3 regions of the uncultured Virgibacillus sp. genome follow, and region 3 is predicted to be linked to each of the others. Evidence: riboswitches for the same ligand, from Rfam matches in the RefSeq annotation. Region 3 holds a riboswitch; each other region holds the start of a gene.
The links. Region 3 has a riboswitch for thiamine pyrophosphate ahead of Q1A47_RS02560 (thiamine phosphate synthase). Riboswitches for the same ligand answer to the same signal wherever they lie in the genome.
Positions count from the first base shown of each region.

Region 1: another riboswitch for thiamine pyrophosphate. It lies ahead of tenA (thiaminase II); the one in region 3 lies ahead of Q1A47_RS02560 (thiamine phosphate synthase).
Region 2: another riboswitch for thiamine pyrophosphate. It lies ahead of Q1A47_RS03890 (ABC transporter substrate-binding protein); the one in region 3 lies ahead of Q1A47_RS02560 (thiamine phosphate synthase).

Region 1 covers NZ_CANMAB010000045.1:22,789-29,648, reverse strand. Annotated here, with positions in the region: gene Q1A47_RS11270 (hypothetical protein) at 1-165, opposite strand, end outside; gene Q1A47_RS11265 (DUF2642 domain-containing protein) at 179-373, opposite strand; TPP riboswitch at 653-764, shown strand; gene thiW (energy coupling factor transporter S component ThiW) at 969-1,466, shown strand; TPP riboswitch at 1,455-1,557, shown strand; gene tenA (thiaminase II) at 1,622-2,308, shown strand; gene thiD (bifunctional hydroxymethylpyrimidine kinase/phosphomethylpyrimidine kinase) at 2,308-3,114, shown strand; gene thiM (hydroxyethylthiazole kinase) at 3,111-3,884, shown strand; gene thiE (thiamine phosphate synthase) at 3,924-4,505, shown strand; gene Q1A47_RS11235 (hypothetical protein) at 4,847-4,990, opposite strand; gene Q1A47_RS11230 (MerR family transcriptional regulator) at 5,234-5,971, opposite strand; gene Q1A47_RS11225 (hypothetical protein) at 6,794-6,860, opposite strand, start outside.
Region 2 covers NZ_CANMAB010000010.1:9,968-16,827, reverse strand. Annotated here, with positions in the region: gene gpmI (2,3-bisphosphoglycerate-independent phosphoglycerate mutase) at 1-583, shown strand, start outside; gene eno (phosphopyruvate hydratase) at 609-1,895, shown strand; TPP riboswitch at 2,238-2,347, shown strand; gene Q1A47_RS03890 (ABC transporter substrate-binding protein) at 2,663-3,676, shown strand; gene Q1A47_RS03885 (MTH1187 family thiamine-binding protein) at 3,680-3,970, shown strand; gene Q1A47_RS03880 (ABC transporter permease) at 3,970-4,740, shown strand; gene Q1A47_RS03875 (ABC transporter ATP-binding protein) at 4,733-5,473, shown strand; gene Q1A47_RS03870 (TatD family hydrolase) at 5,466-6,254, shown strand; gene Q1A47_RS03865 (nucleoside hydrolase) at 6,317-6,860, shown strand, end outside.
Region 3 covers NZ_CANMAB010000006.1:7,621-14,480, reverse strand. Annotated here, with positions in the region: gene Q1A47_RS02575 (cytosine deaminase) at 1-481, shown strand, start outside; partial or broken gene Q1A47_RS02570 (IS3 family transposase) at 591-887, opposite strand; gene Q1A47_RS02565 (BCCT family transporter) at 1,275-2,825, shown strand; TPP riboswitch at 2,969-3,080, shown strand; gene Q1A47_RS02560 (thiamine phosphate synthase) at 3,182-3,796, shown strand; gene thiO (glycine oxidase ThiO) at 3,780-4,931, shown strand; gene thiS (sulfur carrier protein ThiS) at 4,891-5,091, shown strand; gene Q1A47_RS02545 (thiazole synthase) at 5,095-5,859, shown strand; gene Q1A47_RS02540 (ThiF family adenylyltransferase) at 5,859-6,860, shown strand, end outside.

The DNA.
Region 1 (6,860 bases), on a different contig from region 3:
TATATAAATTTTTTCAGTTCCATAACCATTACTAACATCAATAACAAGTACTAATTGTGATGTCACGTTCGAAAGAATACCTTCTATTAAATTACTATCTGTAGCTACTTCAACATTAGAACCTACACGTGTATTCAATTCAGCAGAAAAAGTATATAAAAACATCGTTATTCCTCCTTTATAATTCAGTAATCAACTCAATTTTATTTATTCGAATCAATGTTTGTTCTCCTGTATTTTCAATTAAGACAACATAGTCAGATCTAACCTTCAAAAGAGTCCCTGTTACTGTTCCAAAAGGAGTAGTGATCTCTATCTGTTCGTTCACCAAACTCTGAAGTAATTCTCTAATCGTAGAGGGAGTGCTTACCATTTTATCTTCACCCTTTCTTTAATATATCTCTATTTACCCTATGCTAAATTCATCTTGTCGTAAGGGCATTTATTTCCAAATAACATAAATTCAACAAATATCATATAACTATAAATAAAACTTAATAGACTGCTATCTTTAAGTGATATTAAAATTACGCGTTTATAAAAATAACTCTGTAGGTTAATACGCTATATTCTTTTTCCCATGACAAATAACAATATATTTGTTATGCTTGATTCAGTTAGTTGCTGAAAGCATAATTAAATTCACAAGTTACTTAACTACTAGGGGTGCCCAATATGTGGGCTGAGAGGAAACACGTGACGTTTCTAACTCTTATGGACCTGATCTGGTTAATACCAGCGGAGGGAAGTAGTAGACGCAACGTCTTTCTATTTTCTTACACAAAGCCAGGTCCATGGAGGATCTGGTTTTTTTCATAAGAACAGAGTGGATGTATATTATGCTTTGCTGTCTACCTTTAGCATCCATAGCTACTGGGGAGAGGCGTGTAGGACGTAAGCTATACCGCATATTGTCGGTAATTCCTATTGTTGTCCTATGCTCACTTTTTATAGAAAGGAGGGAATAAGTGAGAAGAACGCACGTATTAACATTGATGGCAATTTTCGTAGCAATTGGAACATTAGGAGCACAATTCTTATGGTTTCCTGCTGGAATTGCTAAAGCGTATCCAGTGCAGCACGCAGTAAATGTAATGGCGGCAGTAATACTGGGACCTGGTCCAGCCGTAGTCATAGCTTTTATGATTGGAATTTTACGAAATATGCTGGGGATTGGTACATTACTTGCTTTTCCGGGAGCAATGGTTGGTGCTTTCCTTGCTGGGCTTTTTTATCAGTGGTTTGGTAGAAAGCTGTGGGCTGTGATCGGAGAAAGCATTGGTACTGGTATTATCGGATCATTCATAGCGGTTCCATTTGCTAAATTGTTTATGGACAGTGCTGCTGGCGCTTTCATTTTCATGCCATCGTTTTTGGTAAGTAGCATAACTGGCGCATTTATTGGCTGGTTCATTTTATTACGAGTAAAGCAAGAAGATACGATACGCGTACAAGGAAACTACTAGGGGCGCTTTGTTGCTGAGATAAGGACTTTTCCTTTGTCCCTTTGAACCTGATCTGGATAATACCAGCGCAGGAAAGTAGTGGGGAACATATTATTATCCTCTATTTATCTACTTTTACACCTCTAGTGGCTTCCCATAATAGAAGGAGGCTAAATATGAATTTCACTGATCAATTAAGAGAAGAAAACAATGATATTTTCCAGCTTATTTTTAATCATCCCTTTGTTCAGGGGATAGGGACTGGCGAGATTTCTAAAGATGCGCTCGCACATTATATTAAAGCGGACTTTGAATACTTAAATGCCTTTATGCAAATTTATGGAATAGCGCTATCCAAATCAAAGAAACGTGATGATATTGCTTATTTCTTTGATCAAATAAATTTTATATTAAACGATGAAATCCACCCACATCATAACTTCTGCAATCATATCGGTGTGGACTATGCGTCCTTACAAGGACACCCTTTGCCACCTACTGCAGATCATTACATTAAACATATGATGTATCATGCACAAATGGGAACGTCTAGTGAGATACTAGGAGCTCTACTTCCATGCCCTTGGACATACTTAGAAATTGGTAGGGAATTAATGGAGCAGTATAATCCTAATAAAGATCACCCTTTTTACGATTGGATTAGTTTCTATGCAAGTGGTGATGTAGATAATACCACCTTTGAATTGAGAAAACGGTTGGATATACTTGCAGAAAATGCTGCCAAGGATGAAAAAGATCTCATTAGAGAAGCTTTTCGAAAAAGCTGCCAGCTGGAGCTTAAATTCTGGGAAATGGCCTACACATGTGAATCATGGCCAAACGCAGAAAAGGTGAACAGCTAATGGATAGCATACCTTGCGCGCTGACTATTGCTGGAACAGATCCGAGTGGCGGTGCTGGCATACAGGCAGACCTAAAAACATTTCAAGAACTAACCGTATATGGAATGTCTGTAATCACCTCTGTTGTGGCACAAAATACAACCGGTGTGCAAAACGTACACCATCTACCTGTTACGATGATAAATGAGCAACTAAACTCAGTTATATCAGATATGCCTGTGCATAGCATAAAAACAGGTATGATTGCGAACAAAGATATGATGCAGGTTATTGCAGAGCACTTGTCCAAATCAGTTGTGAACTATGTCATGGACCCTGTCATGGTTGCAACTAGTGGCGATCCATTAATATCGGAAGATGCTCGATCGTTTCTCAAACAGCAGCTATTACCATTAGCGACTGTAGTTACTCCTAATATTCCTGAAGCACAGTATATTACAGGACAATCTATTGATAATACAAGTGATTTGCAAGAAGCGGCTTTCGAGATCGTCAAAAGCTTTGGAGCACGCGCAGCACTTGTTAAAGGTGGCCACCTGCAAGGTAAAGCCGTCGACTATTTATATGATGGGAATAAGCTTTACACGTTCGAAGCAGAGCGGTTTCAAACAAAGAATACACATGGTACAGGTTGTACGTATTCAGCGGCAATTACTGCTCATCTAAGTAAAGGTCTACCACTTTACGAAGCTGTAAAGCAGGCGAAACAGTATGTAACAGCTGCTATTCAATACTCCTTTTCACTTGGTGCCGGTAACGGACCTACAAATCATTGGGCGGTACGCAAAGAAAGGGTGGAACAATGACACAATCCATTATTCAAGCAGTTAGAGAACAAAAACCATTGATCCATAACTTAACCAATGAAGTAGTCATGAATTTTACAGCTAATGGTCTTTTAGCCTTTGGTGGAGCACCGATAATGGCAAAAGCAGAACAAGAGGCTAAAGAAATGGCTACCGCTGCGAATGGTGTACTTATTAATATTGGTACAACAACTTTAAACGAGCTATCAGCTATGAAACTAGCAGGAATAGCCGCAAATAAAAAAGGTATCCCTGTCGTACTTGACCCAGTTGGCGTAGCGGCTACAACCTTTCGCCAAGAAGCTGTAAAGCATTTGCTACACGAAGTACAGTTTACCGCAATCAAAGGTAATGCTGGTGAAATGGCACAGCTTGTGGAGATCCCTTGGAAAACAAAAGGTGTTGAGTCAATTGGGGACGGTAATCTAGAAGAAATTGCCGTTAAAGTTGCCAAAGCCTATCATACAACTGCTGTAGTTACTGGTGAGACGGATGTAATTTACAGTGAAGGGAAAATAATTCACAACACGACTGGTCATGTATGGCTAGAAAAAATTACTGGTGCAGGCTGCTTATTAGGAGCTATTCTAACTGCATGCTTAACAACTAATCATGCTCTAGAAGCTAAGGCATTGGCAGCAGTACAGTTTTATGGACTTGCTGCTGAACACGCGGCTTCTCAAGAATATGTGCTTGGTCCTGGAAGCTTCTTACCAGCATTTATAGACGCCCTTTCCAAAGACTTAGATCAATTGAAAGGAGTTAATTAATCTTTGCAGCTAAAGGATGCTCTAAGAAAATACTTTATTATGGGTAGTCAGAACTGCCATAACGATCCAAAGCATATTTTGGAACAAGCAGTAAAAGCTGGTATAACAGCATTTCAATTTAGAGAAAAAGGAAACGGGTCATTAACTGGTTATAAAAAATTTATTTTAGGAAAACAACTTCGGAATATCTGTCAAAACTATCGTATACCTTTCTTCGTTAACGATGACATAGAACTTGCTGAAATATTAGATGCAGATGGTATCCATGTTGGTCAGGATGATGTATCTGCTCTGGAATTACGTAGGCGTTTTCCAAATAAATGGGTCGGCCTTTCTGTATCAAATAAAACAGAATTAGTAAATAGTCCCATTTCCTCTGTTGACTATTTAGGAGTGGGGCCAATATTTTCTACTACAACAAAAGAGGATGCTAAATCAGCGATTGGACCGAATTGGATAAAAGATATCAAACAAGCTTATCCCTCCCTGCCAATTGTGGGTATAGGTGGTATCACTACAGACAATGCAGCTTCTGTTATCCAAGCGGGAGCGGATGGGGTTGCGATCATATCCGCTATAACCCTTGCAGAAGATATTAATAAAGCTGTTCTACAATTATAGTAGTAACAATCTATATTCAAAGAGTGCAGAAATAGCACACAAAACAATTAAAGCTGTGCCCAATAAAAAACAATCGGCACAGCTTTTTTTACGCTTGCTTTTTCGTCAATCCTGCGACTCTTTATACGAATAAAAGCAAAGCGCCCAATTAGAAACGTAGCGACTGGAGCGAGAGAAAGAATCATGGTGAGCTTCCGAGCCAATAATGAATTAGATTAGAGCGATTCGTGAAGTCGCATCGTTTCTGGTCGCTGAAGCTGGCCGCGGCTCAACACGCCCATATTTATCCACTTGAATAAAAAGAACCCGTAGCTCCAAGCTACAGGCTCATCAACATAAATCTATAGTTCATATCGCTTACAATGGTGTTTACTCCCCGCTTTACACCCATTCACACCGGAATCTGGTGACACTGCTGCCGATGCTGAAATAGACGAGAAAAGAAGCATGGTAAGAATGGAACTACCCAGCAATAACTTTTTCATTGTTTTATCACTACTCCTTTTATAATAATCTATCTACATTTTACTATACACTGTCACTCTCTAATTGTATATAAAAATCAGAATTTTGGTAATATAGTAGCAATCCTATTACATAAAGTAGCCTTTAGAACTACCATAACGACTGAAGGGAATAAGCACATAGCTCTATAGATAATAAACTGTTCGTAAAAACTTCAGCATGATTAACCGAAAAGAGACTGAAGCATTCCTGCCTCCTTCTATTTATTGAAGATTATCAGCATAGGCAGTCATCGCATCTCGCATGAATACAGCTAAACCATTACCATATTGATCGATATTTTTTGTGAAACGTTCATCATCTACATATAGTTGGCCTAGTCCTTTAAAAGCTTCTAGTGAATACGTTCCTATACGATTTAAGAATTGATACCATTCAGCAATTCGTTCTTGAGCAATTTCAGAGGCAGGATCTTCATGACGAACTTCGGCTAATTTACGATAAATCGCATGGAACGTTTCCTCAAACTCTTTTTTTTCAGCTTTTGTGAAGCTATTAAGTTTTGCATTCGATTTATTAACTGCTTTATCCCCCCAACGCTCTCGCGCTTCCTGTTCATAAGGATTATGACTAAAGTCAAATCCGGCAAATTTTTCTTGATTACTCATTACAATCTCTCCTTTTTTATACTTTAATGTTTTATCAATCGTTCCAATCATTGTATTGATTCGCCTCCTTTTATCAAGCAGCATTTTGCGATGCATCTCTAAGGCCTCAGCTTGATTAAAAGAAGGGCTGTCAATAATTTCTTTAATTTTCTTCAAAGAAAAATCAAGTTCCTTAAAAAATAAAATCTGCTGCAAACGTTCTAGATCATTCTCTGAATAAATGCGATATCCTGATTCGGTTGTTTGTTCGGGAGTCAATAGCCCAATTTCATCATAATGATGTAGTGTGCGCACACTAATCCCAACCAAATCAGCTACTTCCTTTACTTTCATAGCTGTTAACCTCCCTGTAAACTTACTATAAAGTATAACGTAACGTTAGAGTCAATAGAAAAAATAATTAACAGCATATTTAAATTCTAAATACAGGTTACCAATCGCTATATCCAAACAAAAAGAACCGGAAACAAAGTATTTCAGTTTAAAAAAACGGAGCAAAATTCGCTCAGTCCTTATCACTAAATGCTCAGATTTACGCTTTCTCTAGTAGCTATTATGGAATAATAGCTACTGCTTGACCGCCACTCCGGCTGCCCACTTCCCTTTCCGTGGGGTTTGTCCTTCAGCTAACTTTTTTAGCAAAACCCGCTCAAAAAAGTGGATCTTCAGGTCAAACATTTCCCACAGGAGTTGAAGTGGCCGCCCTTCGCTATTATCAGGCTCTACAACGCTAGCATGAAGTAACACAGCTGCTTTTATACTCACGGATAGCGATTTTCACTTTACCCATTGTAAAAAAGTCAACCTATTACTTATGACAAGAATTGTTGCACCTTCTCATAGCGGAGACGAATTACGTAGACTCCTGCGGGATTAGCGCGAGCCGAAAATCCACTTTGCAACGTGTTCTTCTTTGCAAAGTTAGTTGAGGCCGTGCCCGCCGAAAGCGAAGTAATTCGTCGGAGCATTGCCAATATACATCAAACATTTCAAAATAACTACTTGGCTTAACGCAGTCATTGCACTGATTTTATACTTTCTTAACTTATAAAAAAAGCAGAACTATCATTCGATTCGAAATCCATCCTCTTTTCTAGTTCTAAACTATTTGTTGCTGTATTGAAGCACCATTCAGCGGCTGTTTACACGCTTGATTCATGATTCCGTATTCCGTTTATATACAAAAAAATACAGGCTTAATGGCCACCAAAGAATGGCGAAA
Region 2 (6,860 bases), on a different contig from region 3:
TGGCGAAGTATTATCTCAGCATAATTTGAAGCAATTACGTATTGCTGAGACAGAAAAATATCCACATGTCACTTTCTTTATGAGTGGTGGTCGTGAGAAAGAATTTGATGGTGAAAAACGTGTATTGATTGATTCGCCAAAGGTTGCAACATATGATTTAAAACCAGAAATGAGTGCTTATGGAGTGACGGACGCGTTGCTCAAAGAACTTGATGCTGGTGAACACAATGCAATTATCTTGAACTTTGCTAACCCGGACATGGTTGGACATTCTGGTAAATTACAGCCGACTATTAAAGCAATTGAAGTAGTTGATGAATGTCTAGGGAAAATTGTTGATAAAATTAAAGAGCTTGGCGGGAATGCCATTATTACTGCTGATCACGGTAATTCTGATGAGGTAGTTACGCTTGAAGGTAAGCCAATGACTGCTCATACGACAAATCCTGTTCCGGTAATTGTGACAGAAGAAAATATAACATTACGAGATGGTGGGATTTTAGCTGATCTATCACCAACCTTATTGGATTTACTAGGTATTGAAAAACCAGAAGAAATGACTGGCGAATCATTAATTAAATAAAAGGAAATTAAAGGAGAGAAAAATTATGCCATACATTACTGATGTATATGCACGTGAAGTATTAGACTCACGCGGTAACCCGACAGTTGAAGTGGAAGTATTTACAGAATCAGGTGCCTTCGGTTCTGCACTTGTGCCAAGCGGTGCATCTACCGGTGAATACGAGGCTGTGGAATTACGTGATGGTGATAAAGATCGTTATCTTGGAAAAGGTGTTCTAAAAGCAGTTCAAAACGTAAATGAAATAATTGCACCTGAATTACTTGGGATTGATGTTACTCGTCAGAATATCATCGATGCGTTAATGATCGAATTAGATGGAACTGAAAATAAAGGCAAACTTGGTGCTAACGCAATTCTTGGTGTATCCATGGCTGTAGCACATGCTGCTGCTAGTTATCTTGAAGTACCGTTATATAACTACCTCGGTGGATTTAATGCAAAAACCCTACCAACACCAATGATGAATATTCTTAATGGTGGTGAGCATGCCGATAATAACGTAGATATTCAAGAGTTTATGGTTATGCCAGTTGGAGCAGAAACGTTCCAAGAAGCACTACGTACGGGTGCTGAAATTTTCCATTCATTGAAAAATGTATTAAAATCAAAGGGGTATAACACAGCTGTTGGTGACGAAGGCGGATTTGCACCAAACCTTGCTTCTAATGAAGAAGCTTTACAAACAATTGTGGAAGCAATTGAAGCTGCTGGTTACAAGCCAGGAGAAGAAGTGAAGCTTGCAATGGATGTTGCTGCTTCAGAAATATATGAAGATGGTAAATATAATCTAAAAGGTGAAGGTGTTGTTCGTACTTCTGAAGAGATGGTTGATTGGTATGAAGACATGATCAACAAATACCCAATTATCTCCATTGAAGATGGACTAGATGAAAATGATTGGGATGGATTTAAAGTATTAACAGATCGTCTTGGTGGACGAGTACAGCTTGTCGGAGATGATTTATTTGTAACAAATACTAATAAGCTTTCCAAAGGTATTGAACAAGGTATTGGAAACTCTATCTTAGTAAAAGTTAATCAAATCGGTACATTAACAGAGACGTTCGAAGCAATCGAAATGGCAAAACGCGCTGGCTATACAGCGGTTATCTCACACCGTTCAGGAGAAACAGAAGATGCAACGATCGCTGACATTGCTGTAGCGACTAATGCAGGTCAGATCAAAACAGGTGCACCTTCTCGAACAGATCGTGTAGCTAAATACAATCAACTGCTTCGCATTGAAGATGAGCTAGCAGGCATGGGTGAATATGCTGGTAAGACAGCGTTCTATAACCTAAATAAATAGGGAAGAAAACCTCTTAAGGTATGGTGGTTATACTTTAAGAGGTTTTTTATAGGTTTATCCCACACATATAACTGGCAGTAATAATCCACTTTAAGCAATAAAGTAAAACCACTATGGGGAAGTGGAGGATCGATTGCCGGTAAATGTCCGGTCGGTTCAAAGGATTTTAGGTCTGTGGTGCTAACAATCAATGTGGGATAAATAAAACCCCCACTGATTAAAGTGTCACTTTATGCAGAAGTTGCTTCTATGTTCATAGAAGTTTCTATATTTTTTGAGTTTCTTAAACTTGATTAAATGGACGAATTATGTCATAGTTACTATGGAATTAATAATAGAATACTAAAGTTGTAGGGGGACCAGTGTTGCTGGTTGAGATTGTATCCGTAAGGTACTGACTCTTAGAACCTGATCTGGTTTAAACCAGCGTAGGGAACATGTTTGATACATCAAATATTAAGTTGTATATGCCCTAATGGTGATTAACCATCTAGGGCATTTTTTATAGTCTAAGAAATTATAAAATTTGCGTGTTGAGCTGCGTCCAGCTCCAGCGCCCAGAAACTAGGCTACTTCATCATGAATCGCCCTAATCTAAATCATCATCGGCTCGCAAGCTCACCGTGAGTCCTTTATCTCCGTTGAATCGTCGCTGCGTTGCTAATCGGGTGTTTGCGCTTTTATTCTTAGCGAAGGAATTACAGTCAAACAAGATGATACATACGCTGTTCCTTACAATGAGAAAGGTATTCAAGAGGAGGAAAACATTGAAGAAGCTTTTACTGCTTAGTTTAGGGATTACACTGCTTATATTAACGGCATGTGGTACAGAAGAGAAAGAACAAAGTCAGCAGAACAATGACTCAACAGAAAAGAAAAAGATCTCTGTTGTACTTGATTGGACACCAAATACGAATCATACAGGATTATATGTTGCAAAAGAGAAGGGATATTTTGAAGAGCAAGGCCTTGATGTGGACATAATTATGCCTGGTGAAGCGGGAGCAGATCAGTTAATTGCATCTGGTAAAGCAGATTTTGGTGTGAGTTATCAGGAGGGGATTACTGAAGCTCGTGTACAAGATATACCGATTGTTTCCATTGCTGCTGTTATACAGCATAATACCTCAGGTTTTGCCTCACCCAAGAATAAACAGATTACTACACCTAAAGATTTTGAAGATAAAACATATGGTGGCTGGGGAGCTCCAGTAGAAAAAGCGGTTCTAACCTCACTCATGCAGCAGGAAAATGCTAATGTAGAATCAGTTGATATTATCAACATGGGCGATACGGACTTTTTTACTGCGGTGAAAAGAGATATTGATTTTGCGTGGATTTATTATGGTTGGACTGGTGTAGAGGCAGAGCTCCGTGATGAAGAAATTAATATGGTGTATTTAACCGATTATTCGTCAAATTTAGATTATTACACGCCGGTTTTAGCTACCAATGAAAAAATGATCAAAGATGATCCAGAAACAGTTAAGCAATTCTTAGCTGCAGTATCTAAAGGTTATAATCTAGCAATTGAGCAACCAGAGGAAGCCGCTGATATCTTAATTAACGCTGTTCCTGATTTGGATGCAGAATTAGTAAAAGCAAGTCAAGCTTGGTTAGCGTCAAAGTATCAAGATGATGCGGACCAGTGGGGGGAACAAAAGCAAGAGGTATGGGAGAATTACGCCAATTGGATGTATGAGAATGAGCTGTTAGATAAACCGTTAGATAGTGAAAAAGCATTTACAAATGAGTTTTTACCAGAAACAAAGGAGGAATAAATGATGGCAGATGCACTAGTTAGTATTCAAATTATCCCGAAAACGAAAAATGGTGAAGATGTTATTCCGTATGTGGATGAAGCGATTAAGATTATCGATCATTCCGGAGTTAAGTATCAGGTAAGTCCACTAGAAACTACAATGCAAGGTGATCTTGCAGAACTATTTGGAATTATTGAGAAGATGAATAAAAGGATGACTGAAATTGGTTGTGAAAATGTTATTTCACAGGTGAAGGTTCTTTATCAACCTTCTGGAGCTTCCATGGAACAATTAACGGAGAAGTATCGCTAATGAGAAGATTGCGAGAAAAGGGATGGCGACCAGCTCTGGTCCTCATCCTTTTCCTTATCAGTTGGGAAATAGCTTGTCGTATTTTTTCGATCCCAGCTTGGCTACTACCTGCTCCAAGTGTAATATGGCAAGAAGCTGTCAATGGCTGGCCAAATTATGCTAGTCATCTACAATCGACTATCCAACTATCGATTATCGGATTTATGATAGGCAGCAGTGTAGGTACGCTCGTTGCTGTTTGTCTTCATCTCATTCCGACAGTTAGGGAAGCCTTTTATCCATTATTAATAATATCACAGAATATACCTATTATTATTTTAGCTCCCTTATTAGTAATTTGGTTTGGTTTTGGAATCTTGCCGAAATTAATTGTTATTACACTTGTTTGTTTTTTTCCAATAACTATAGCAGCTTTAGATGGATTTAGACAAACAAGTGGAGAACTGAAACACTATATGCAAATGACAGGTGCCAGTAAAGGGCAAATCTTTCGTAAGCTAGAGTGGCCATATGGATTACCTTCTTTGTTTAGTGGTTTAAAGATATCGGCGACATATAGCGTAATGGGAGCGGTGATATCTGAATGGCTTGGTGCAAGTGAAGGAATTGGAGTATATATGACTTTGGCATCTTCGTCTTTCCGAACAGATCGTGTCTTTGTTGCTATCTTATTTATAGTGCTGTTAAGTTTATTGTTTTTTGGTTGTATTTCATTAATTGAAAAAAGAGTAATTAAATGGAAACCGGAAGAAGGGAAGATCAGTGAGTAATTTAGAACTTGTAAATCTAACAAAAAAATATGGGGAAACTACTATTCTTAATCGTATTTCATTAACGGTGCGAAACGGAGAGTTTGTTTCGATTGTTGGACCATCAGGAAGTGGGAAGAGCACGTTATTTCGACTGATTGGAGGGATTACCTCACCTAATTCCGGTACGATTAAATTAAATGGAAAAGAGATTATCGGCAAACGGGGATTCATCAGCTATATGCCTCAATCAGATTCCTTACTTCCTTGGCGTTCGATTTTACAAAATGTTGTCTTAGCGGCAGAAATTGCAGGTAGAAAAGATGAATTAGAAGCAAAACGAATGCTAGAACGAGCTGGCTTAAAAGGATATGAAAATGCATATCCCCATGAATTATCTGGAGGAATGAAGCAGCGCGCTTCTTTTGTACGCAGTATTTTAAGTCCCCAGCCTGTTATTTGTTTAGATGAACCATTTTCCGCATTGGATGAATTTACCCGTTTGGACATGCAAAAGTGGTTATTAGCAATGTGGAATGAGCATCAACGATCAATCCTTTTCGTAACGCATAATATAGAAGAAGCATTATTTCTATCTGATCGTGTGATTGTGTTGTCAGCTCGTCCGGCTTCGATAAAAAAAGAATTCACAATTCCTTTTTCAAGACCAAGAGAGGAAGCGTTAGTTTTATCAGAAGCATTTCTAGAGTATAAGAAAAGGATATATCAGGAATTGAGGGCTGCAAATGGATAGCTTCATTATTGATGCACACATTCACTTAGATATGTATACACAGGAGGAACAAACAGAAATTATTAAATCTTTGAAACGGCATCATGTTAGCTCACTAATTTCTGTTTCGAATAACCTAGCATCGTCAATTTCCAATTTAAGGTTAGCGGAGAGATGTTCCGCAGTTAAACCTGCTTTCGGATTTCATCCGGAACAAGAAATACCTAACGATAATGATATAGCTGATTTAATACAATTTATTGACTCGAATCTAGACAGAGCAATTGCGGTAGGTGAAGTAGGTCTACCTTATTACAAGCGACAAGAAAATTCAAATTTAATGGTAAAGCCATATATTGAATTACTAGAATTATTTATACGAAAAGCTAAAGAATGGAATAAGCCAATTGTACTTCATGCAGTTTATGATGATGCTACCATTGCCTGTGATTTATTAGAAAAGTATTCCATCACCAATGCACAGTTTCATTGGTTTAAGGGTGACAAACCTACAATGGAACGAATGAGCCAGAATGGATATTTTATATCCATCACACCAGATGTCATGTACGAACGAGAAATTAACCAGCTAGTTAATAAATACCCAATAACTCATATGATGGTGGAAACGGATGGGCCTTGGCAGTTTGCTGGTCCGTTTATCAACCAACTGACCCATCCAAAAATGATCCATAAGTCGATTAAACAAATAGCGACAATTAAAAAAATGCCTCTTCCTGATGTACAGGAACAACTTTATGTTAATACATCCCAGTTCTTTCATCTTAAGAATGACAAGTGAACATAGGACGAGTATGAATGGGAATATCATGTTAACAAGACATATGTTTATGGAGGGTTTTTATGTCTCAAAAAGTGTTGTTATTTGGTGATGTAGGTATTGATGATACAATCGCGCTTATCTATGCTTATTTGAACGATGATGTAGAAGTCATCGGCATTGTGGCGGATTATGGAAACGTATCAAGAGAAAATGCAATTGCGAATATCTTATATATCCGCAGTCTTTTTCCAACAAAAGAGGTAGAGGATATTAAAGTAATTGCTGGTGCACATATTCCAATGACTGGAGAACCCCCAGTATATGTTCCGGAAATACATGGGGAATATGGATTGGGACCAATTATTCCCCCTAAAAATATGCAGAATGGTATTAGCGAAAATTTCTGTGAAATTATTGATTTAATTGAAACGTATAAAGATGAATTAGTGATTGTTAATATTGGAAGATTGACTTCTTTAGCTAGCTTATTCATCTTATATAAATCATTAATGACTACCATAAAGGAATATTACATTATGGGTGGCGCTTTCTGGGTACCAGGTAATATTACAGCTGTCTCTGAAGCTAATTTTCATGGTGACCCAGTGGCTGCTCAAGTAGTAC
Region 3 (6,860 bases):
AAATATCAATTTCATTTCCAATCCACTCGTTAATATCCATTTACAGGGACGATTTGATTCCTATCCGAAGCGACGTGGTTTAACGCGTGTGAAAGAATTACTAGAAGCAGAAAGGAATGTCTGCTTCGGACATGATGATATCTTTGATCCGTGGTATCCACTTGGTACAGGAAATATGTTGCAGGTGCTCCATATGGGCATTCATGCTTCTCAATTAATGGGTTATGAACAAATTATTAATGCTATCGATCTCATTACAACAAACAGTGCAAAAACAATGAATATCGAAGAACATTATGGAATTGAAGCTGGAAAACCAGCAAACATAATCGTCTTGGATGCTGAAGATGAATACGAAGCTATTCGTAAACAAGCTTCCGTACTCTATTCAGTTCGTAATGGAATGATAATTGCTGAAACAAAACCAAGCGAATCACATGTTCATTTATTAGAAACAGCAAAGGTGGACTTTCAGAAATAGACTTAAAAGAGACTGATACAAAAGAATAAAGAAACAATTAAAAACGGACGATAATTAGTTAAATGAAGTGCCCCCTGTCAAGTAGACAGTGGAAATAATAAAAACTGACTTAAGCGGTTTTAGCTCTAAATTCGATAGGGCTAAGGCCGTTTAGTCGTTTTTGATATCTATCATAATTATAGAAATGTATATAGTCCTCTATGGATGCAGATAATTCTTCAAAGGACTCATATTTATTTAAATAATACTTCTCGCTTTTCAGTGTTCCCCAAAAAGATTCCATCGGCCCATTATCAATACATCGTCCGACTCGTGACATACTTTGCTTCATGTTTGCGGCATCTATCTTTTGCTTAAACATTTTAGATGTATACTGATACCCCCGATCGCTATGAATAAGCGGGCGATCTTGCAGATTTATTATATATAACTGGTAGTAAGCCTCTCACTTCAACCCAATAAAGTGAAATCAATGTTGGTAAATGGGAGACTGCCAATATTGGTTCAAAGGCATTTAGGTCACACCCTTGTGGTAGGGAGAAACCAAAACCCTCATTGATTAAAGTTTCACTTTATGGAAAAATTATAATCAAAAGTTAGTAAGACTGCATTCTTCCTTTGGTAATTTATTAAACTTGACAGGTTTTCGGAAAAAATGTATCCTTTAACGCTGTATGTTAATTTAAAAATGCTTATTAAATCTCACATACAACTGACTAAATAAGTGAAAAGCAAACAGGTCAGTATATGGTTATGTGAGATTTTTTTGTATAGAATTGAGAGGAGCAGATTGTTGAAGAATAGAAAGAAGCAAGATCAAACCATAGATAAGCCAGTTCTTTTTCTAAGTGGAGGGGCGCTACTTGCCTTTGTAATTCTTGCATTAATAAACCAGGAAATGGTCACCTATGTAGTTAATACGATGTTTAATTGGTCGGTAACCTATTTCGGCTCGATATATCAAGTTCTAATGGTAGGAACTCTAGTCATTGCATTAATACTTGGGTATTCAAAGTTTGGGAAAATTCGTTTAGGAAAATTAGAAAAGCCTGAGATTGGAACGTTCAAGTGGATTTCGATTATTATGTGTACGCTGCTAGCGGCAGGTGGTGTTTTTTGGGCAGCGGCAGAACCGTTGAGCCATTTTTTAACCATCCCACCACATTTCTCAGGAATTGAGGCTGGGACTACAGAAGCAGTAGTACCTGCACTTGCAGCAAGTTTTGTCGATTGGGGTTTTGTCTCATGGGCAATTTTAGGAACATTAGGTACGATTGTATTCATGTATTCCCATTATCATCGAAATGCACCATTAAAGCCAAGATCGATGCTTTATCCGATCTTTGGCGATAAGATTATGAAAAAAAGTGCACTTGGTACGTTTGTTGATGCCTTTTCGATTGTGTCAGTGGCAGCTGGTACGATTGGTCCAATTGGATTCCTTGGATTACAAGCAGGTTATGGATTAAGTGCATTGTTCGGTGTACCAAATAATTTATTTGTACAATGTCTTATTGTTATCGTTATTGTTCTAGCAGCTGGGATTTCTGCTGCGACAGGAATTCATAAAGGAATCCAAATTTTAAGCAGCTATAATATTATTCTCGCAGTTTGTTTAATGGTTGCTGTGATTATTCTAGGTCCAGCATTATTTATTTTTGATTCCTATTTGCAATCATTTGGATTATATGTCCAAGACTTCCTAACCTTAAACACCTTCCGTGGAGATGGAGCTTGGCTTGGCTTATGGACCGTTTTTTTCTTTGCTTGGTTCATTGGCTATGGTCCAATGATGGCGATGTTTGTTAGTCGTATTTCTCGTGGTCGCACAATTCGAGAGCTTGTAACTGCTGTTGCGGTAATTGCACCTGTGGTAACGACGTTCTGGTTTACAGTTGTTGGTGGCACAGGGATTTTTGCTGAAATGAATAACCCTGGTGCCGTATCTGAAGCTTTAAATAGTGCTGGACCTCCAGCAGCTATGATTGCTATCGCAGAACAATTGCCACTTGGTACGATTATCGGTTTCTTCTTTTTAGTAGCAACTATTGTGTTTGTATTAACGACAACCGATTCGATGTCATTAACCATCTCGATGGCGATTACAGGTAATGGAGACCCATCGAAATTCCTGCGTGTGTTCTGGGCAATTCTTATGGGACTTGTCGCAACTGTACTCATCACTATTGGCGAGGATAGTGTTGGATCGCTACAATCCTTTATTGTGGTGACGGCTGTTCCTGTATCGTTACTCATGTTAACCACATTTTGGACCGCGCCACGCGCAACTCGTGAACTTGCAAAAGAACAAAAGATTGATGAAGTTAAACGCTATACCAAATAAAAGAGATGTTAAGGGGCTGGCTCATTAGGTCAGCTCTTTTGTTAGTAGAGAATGGCAAAAAAATAGAAAATTGTTCATTTTTGGTAGACGAATAGTCCAAAATCATGTATTTTATAGACAAATGCATATTGAATAATTAAATTACGCTTCACTAGGGGTGCCTTTACGTAATGGCTGAGATCTATGTGTGACATGGAGACCCTTTGAACCTGAACTGGAGTAAGAACCAGCGGAGGAAAGTGACAGGAGTAGTGTGTATCAGCGACATATACCTTTTTTAGGATATCGTTATAGATTCATGCCACTTTTCCTTTGCTGGAAAAGTGGCATTTTTTTGTAGAAAAGGAGAGGAAGTGATGAAACTAATTGCGGTGACTACCGGTGAACAGGAGGAGAAATACCTTATCCAGACAATAGCGAGTATTATTCCCTATCTTGATGCTGTCATTCTACGAGAAAAACAAATGACCGAGCAGGACTATTCTTTGTTCATTCAACGTGTGCTTGCACAAGGAGTTCCGGAAGAAAAACTAATTATTCATGGCCATACAACACTACCTGGTGAAACGAATGTGAAGACACTTCACCTTTCAGAAAAGCGAATACAAGAGGTACACGATCTCCGAAAACAATCCCCCGGTTTACAAGTAGGGGTATCGACGCACTCCAACGAAGTAGCTAAGAGAGCGGAGCAGCTAGGTGCTACGTATATTTTGTATGGTCATGTCTTTTCGACAGCGAGCAAGAAAGGGGTGAAACCAAAAGGAGTAGAGAAATTAGCAGCAGTTGCAAAAGAGGTGAGCATTCCCGTTTATGCAATCGGTGGAATCACAAGCGCAAAGGTAACGGATATTTATCAAGCGAAGGCAAGTGGGATTGCTGTAATGTCAGGTGTTTTTAGTCAAAATAATCCACTGCAGGCAGTGCAATCGTTTCGAAAGGAGGTGAATCGATATGAAGAGACACGTTGATGTAGTGGTTATAGGTGGAGGCGTTATTGGGCAATCCATTGCTTACTATTTAAGTAAAAGTAGGGTTGTAACGACGGTAATTGAACAAGGTAGAAGTGGAAGAAAAGCTACACAAGCTGCTGCGGGCATGCTTGGTGTACACACAGAAAATGATCAGGAAGGTACGTATTATCAATTTTGCCAAGCAAGTAGAAATATGTATGCATCTCTAAGCAAAGAACTATTTTCGTTATCAGGGATTGATATTCAGCTTTCCACCAACGGTATACTCGAGATAGCTACGAATGAAGAACAGAAGCAAAGACTGCGAGCAAAACAAAATGCATTTGAAGGCTTAGAATGGTTGGATGCGGAAGGGATTAGGAAACGAACATCAGCTTTATCCCAGGCAGTAGGGGGATTATATATGCGGCGAGATGGACATGTAGAACCATTGAAAGTGTGTGAAGCTTTTAAACAGGCATCTTTATCAATGGGAGGTCAGTTGATCGAGAATTGTCAAGTTGGAGAAATAGTCCATGACCATGATGTTTTTCATATTCAAATCGATAACGATGTTATCTCAGCTGATCATGTTGTTGTAGCGGCAGGTGTAAAAAGTGGGAGGTGGTTTGAAGCGACAGGATTAATGAATCCAATGGTCCCAACAAAAGGAGAATGCTTTGCCATAAAGCCAAGCATTCAATCTATTCAGCAGACGTTATTCTTTCACAATCTGTATTTGGTACCAAAACGAGACGGACGCTATATTATTGGTGCAACTAGCTATCATGATGATAGCAATAGTTATACGTCAACAGGTGGCATTTTTGAATTAATGAATCACTTATTGAAGTTGTTCCCATCGTTTAAGCAGGAAGAACTGCATAGCTGTTGGACTGGTGTTCGTCCGGGCACCAAAGATGGTAAGCCAATTATTGGAGAACATCCTGAGATTCCCCATTTGTATTTTGCAACCGGACATTATCGAAATGGTATTCTTCTTGCTCCTGCTACAGGGAAACTAGTTAGTGATATGGTCTTAAAGCGTTATGTACCATCATCGATCCAGCGTCTTTTTACACCAAATCGTTTCAGGAAAGAGGGGATCACATATGCAGATACACGTGAACGGACGTCAGGTGGAGGTAGCTAAGAATTCAACTATTGGCGAGTTACTAAAAAGCTTTAACATTCAAGCGAAACTCGCGGTAGTCGAACAGAATCAACAAATTATTAATAAAACAGTGTATGACGAAACAATATTAACTAATGGGGATACTATTGAAATTGTTCATTTTGTAGGAGGAGGATAAGTCATGTTAACAATTGGCGGAAAATCATTTCATTCCCGACTGATGCTAGGTACTGGAAAGTACCCGACATTTCAAAGTCAAAAGAAGGCGGTGATAGCATCCAAAACAGAAATATTAACCTTTGCCGTCAGGAGAATGAACATATTTGATGAAAACGAGCCGAATCTGTTAGAAGAATTAGATTTGCAGCAATATGATTTACTACCAAATACTGCTGGCGCTAAGACAGCAAATGAGGCGGTAAGAATTGCCCGTTTAGCTAAGGCTACAGGTTTATGTGACATGATTAAAGTGGAAGTTATCGGTTGTGAGAAAACCTTGCTGCCTGATCCTTTTGAAACGATGAAAGCTTCAGTACAACTGCTAGAGGAGGGCTTCACTGTATTAACCTATACCTCTGATGATGTTGTATTAGCAAAACGATTGGAAGAAGCAGGTGTACATGCAATTATGCCAGGGGCTTCACCAATTGGATCGGGTCAAGGCATTATTAATACAATGAATTTGCAATTTATTATCGAACAATCCGACATCCCCGTAATTGTCGATGCAGGGATTGGTTCTCCGAGTGATGCCGCTTATGCCATGGAGCTTGGAGCAGATGGGGTTTTATTAAATACAGCTGTATCTGGCGCAAAAGATCCAATTCAAATGGCGGAAGCGATGAGGTTGGCTGTACAATCTGGACGATTAGGATATAAAGCAGGCCGTATTCCCAAACGAATGTACGGAATGAAGAGTAGTCCAGAGACGGCGATGATTGAATGATAACAGGACGGTATGCTCGCCAGGAACGCTTTGCCCCAATTGGACAGACTGGCCAGCGCCAATTAGTGACCAAACATGTTGTCGTAATTGGCGCTGGAGCATTAGGAAGTGCAAATGCGGAAATGCTTGTTCGAGCAGGAATAGGTAAGCTGACGCTGGTTGATCGCGATTATATCGAACTTAGTAATCTTCAGCGTCAGCAGCTTTATACAGAAGATGATGCGAGACAGAATCGAACGAAGGCAAAAGCAGCTCAACGAAGATTAAAAGCGATTAATCCGGAAGTGGAGATTACGGGAATTGTAGAAGAGTTTTCTGAGGAGAATGGAGAGAAAATAGTACAAGATGCCGATTTTGTTATTGATGGAACAGATAATTTTCAAACGCGTTTTGTAATGAATGATGTGTTAGCAAAACATCGTAAACCTTGGGCATATGGTGGCTGCTTACAGAGTACTGCCATCGCACTTACCATTATTCCTGGAAAAACTCCTTGTTTACAATGTTTAATTGATCACCTTCCTCAGGAAGGGAAAACCTGTGATACGGTTGGAATTATTTCTCCTGCGGTACAGGTGACAGCTGCCTATCAGACAACGGAGTGCTTAAAATACTTAACAGATAATGGTACATCTCCGGAGTTAGTACAAGTCGATATATGGGGACGGTCATATAGTGCGATTAATGTAAGTAGGTTAGTAGATCCCATTTGTTCATCTTGTTCTCAATCAGCAATTTATCCTTATTTAACCAAGGAAAGAGGGTTGAAAACGGCTATGCTTTGTGGAAGAGATACGGTACAAGTAAGACCAGGAGAAAAAGGGAGCTTATCAGTTTCTAATTTAGTGAAAGAGATCGGTAACCTTACAGATAAAATTAGAGATAATGGTGAAGTCCTCATTTTTGAAATTGACGATGTTCGTTTTGTCGTGTTTCAAGATGGCAGAACCTTAATACATGGCGTTAGCGATGTGAATACTGCCAAGCAATTATATCAGCGC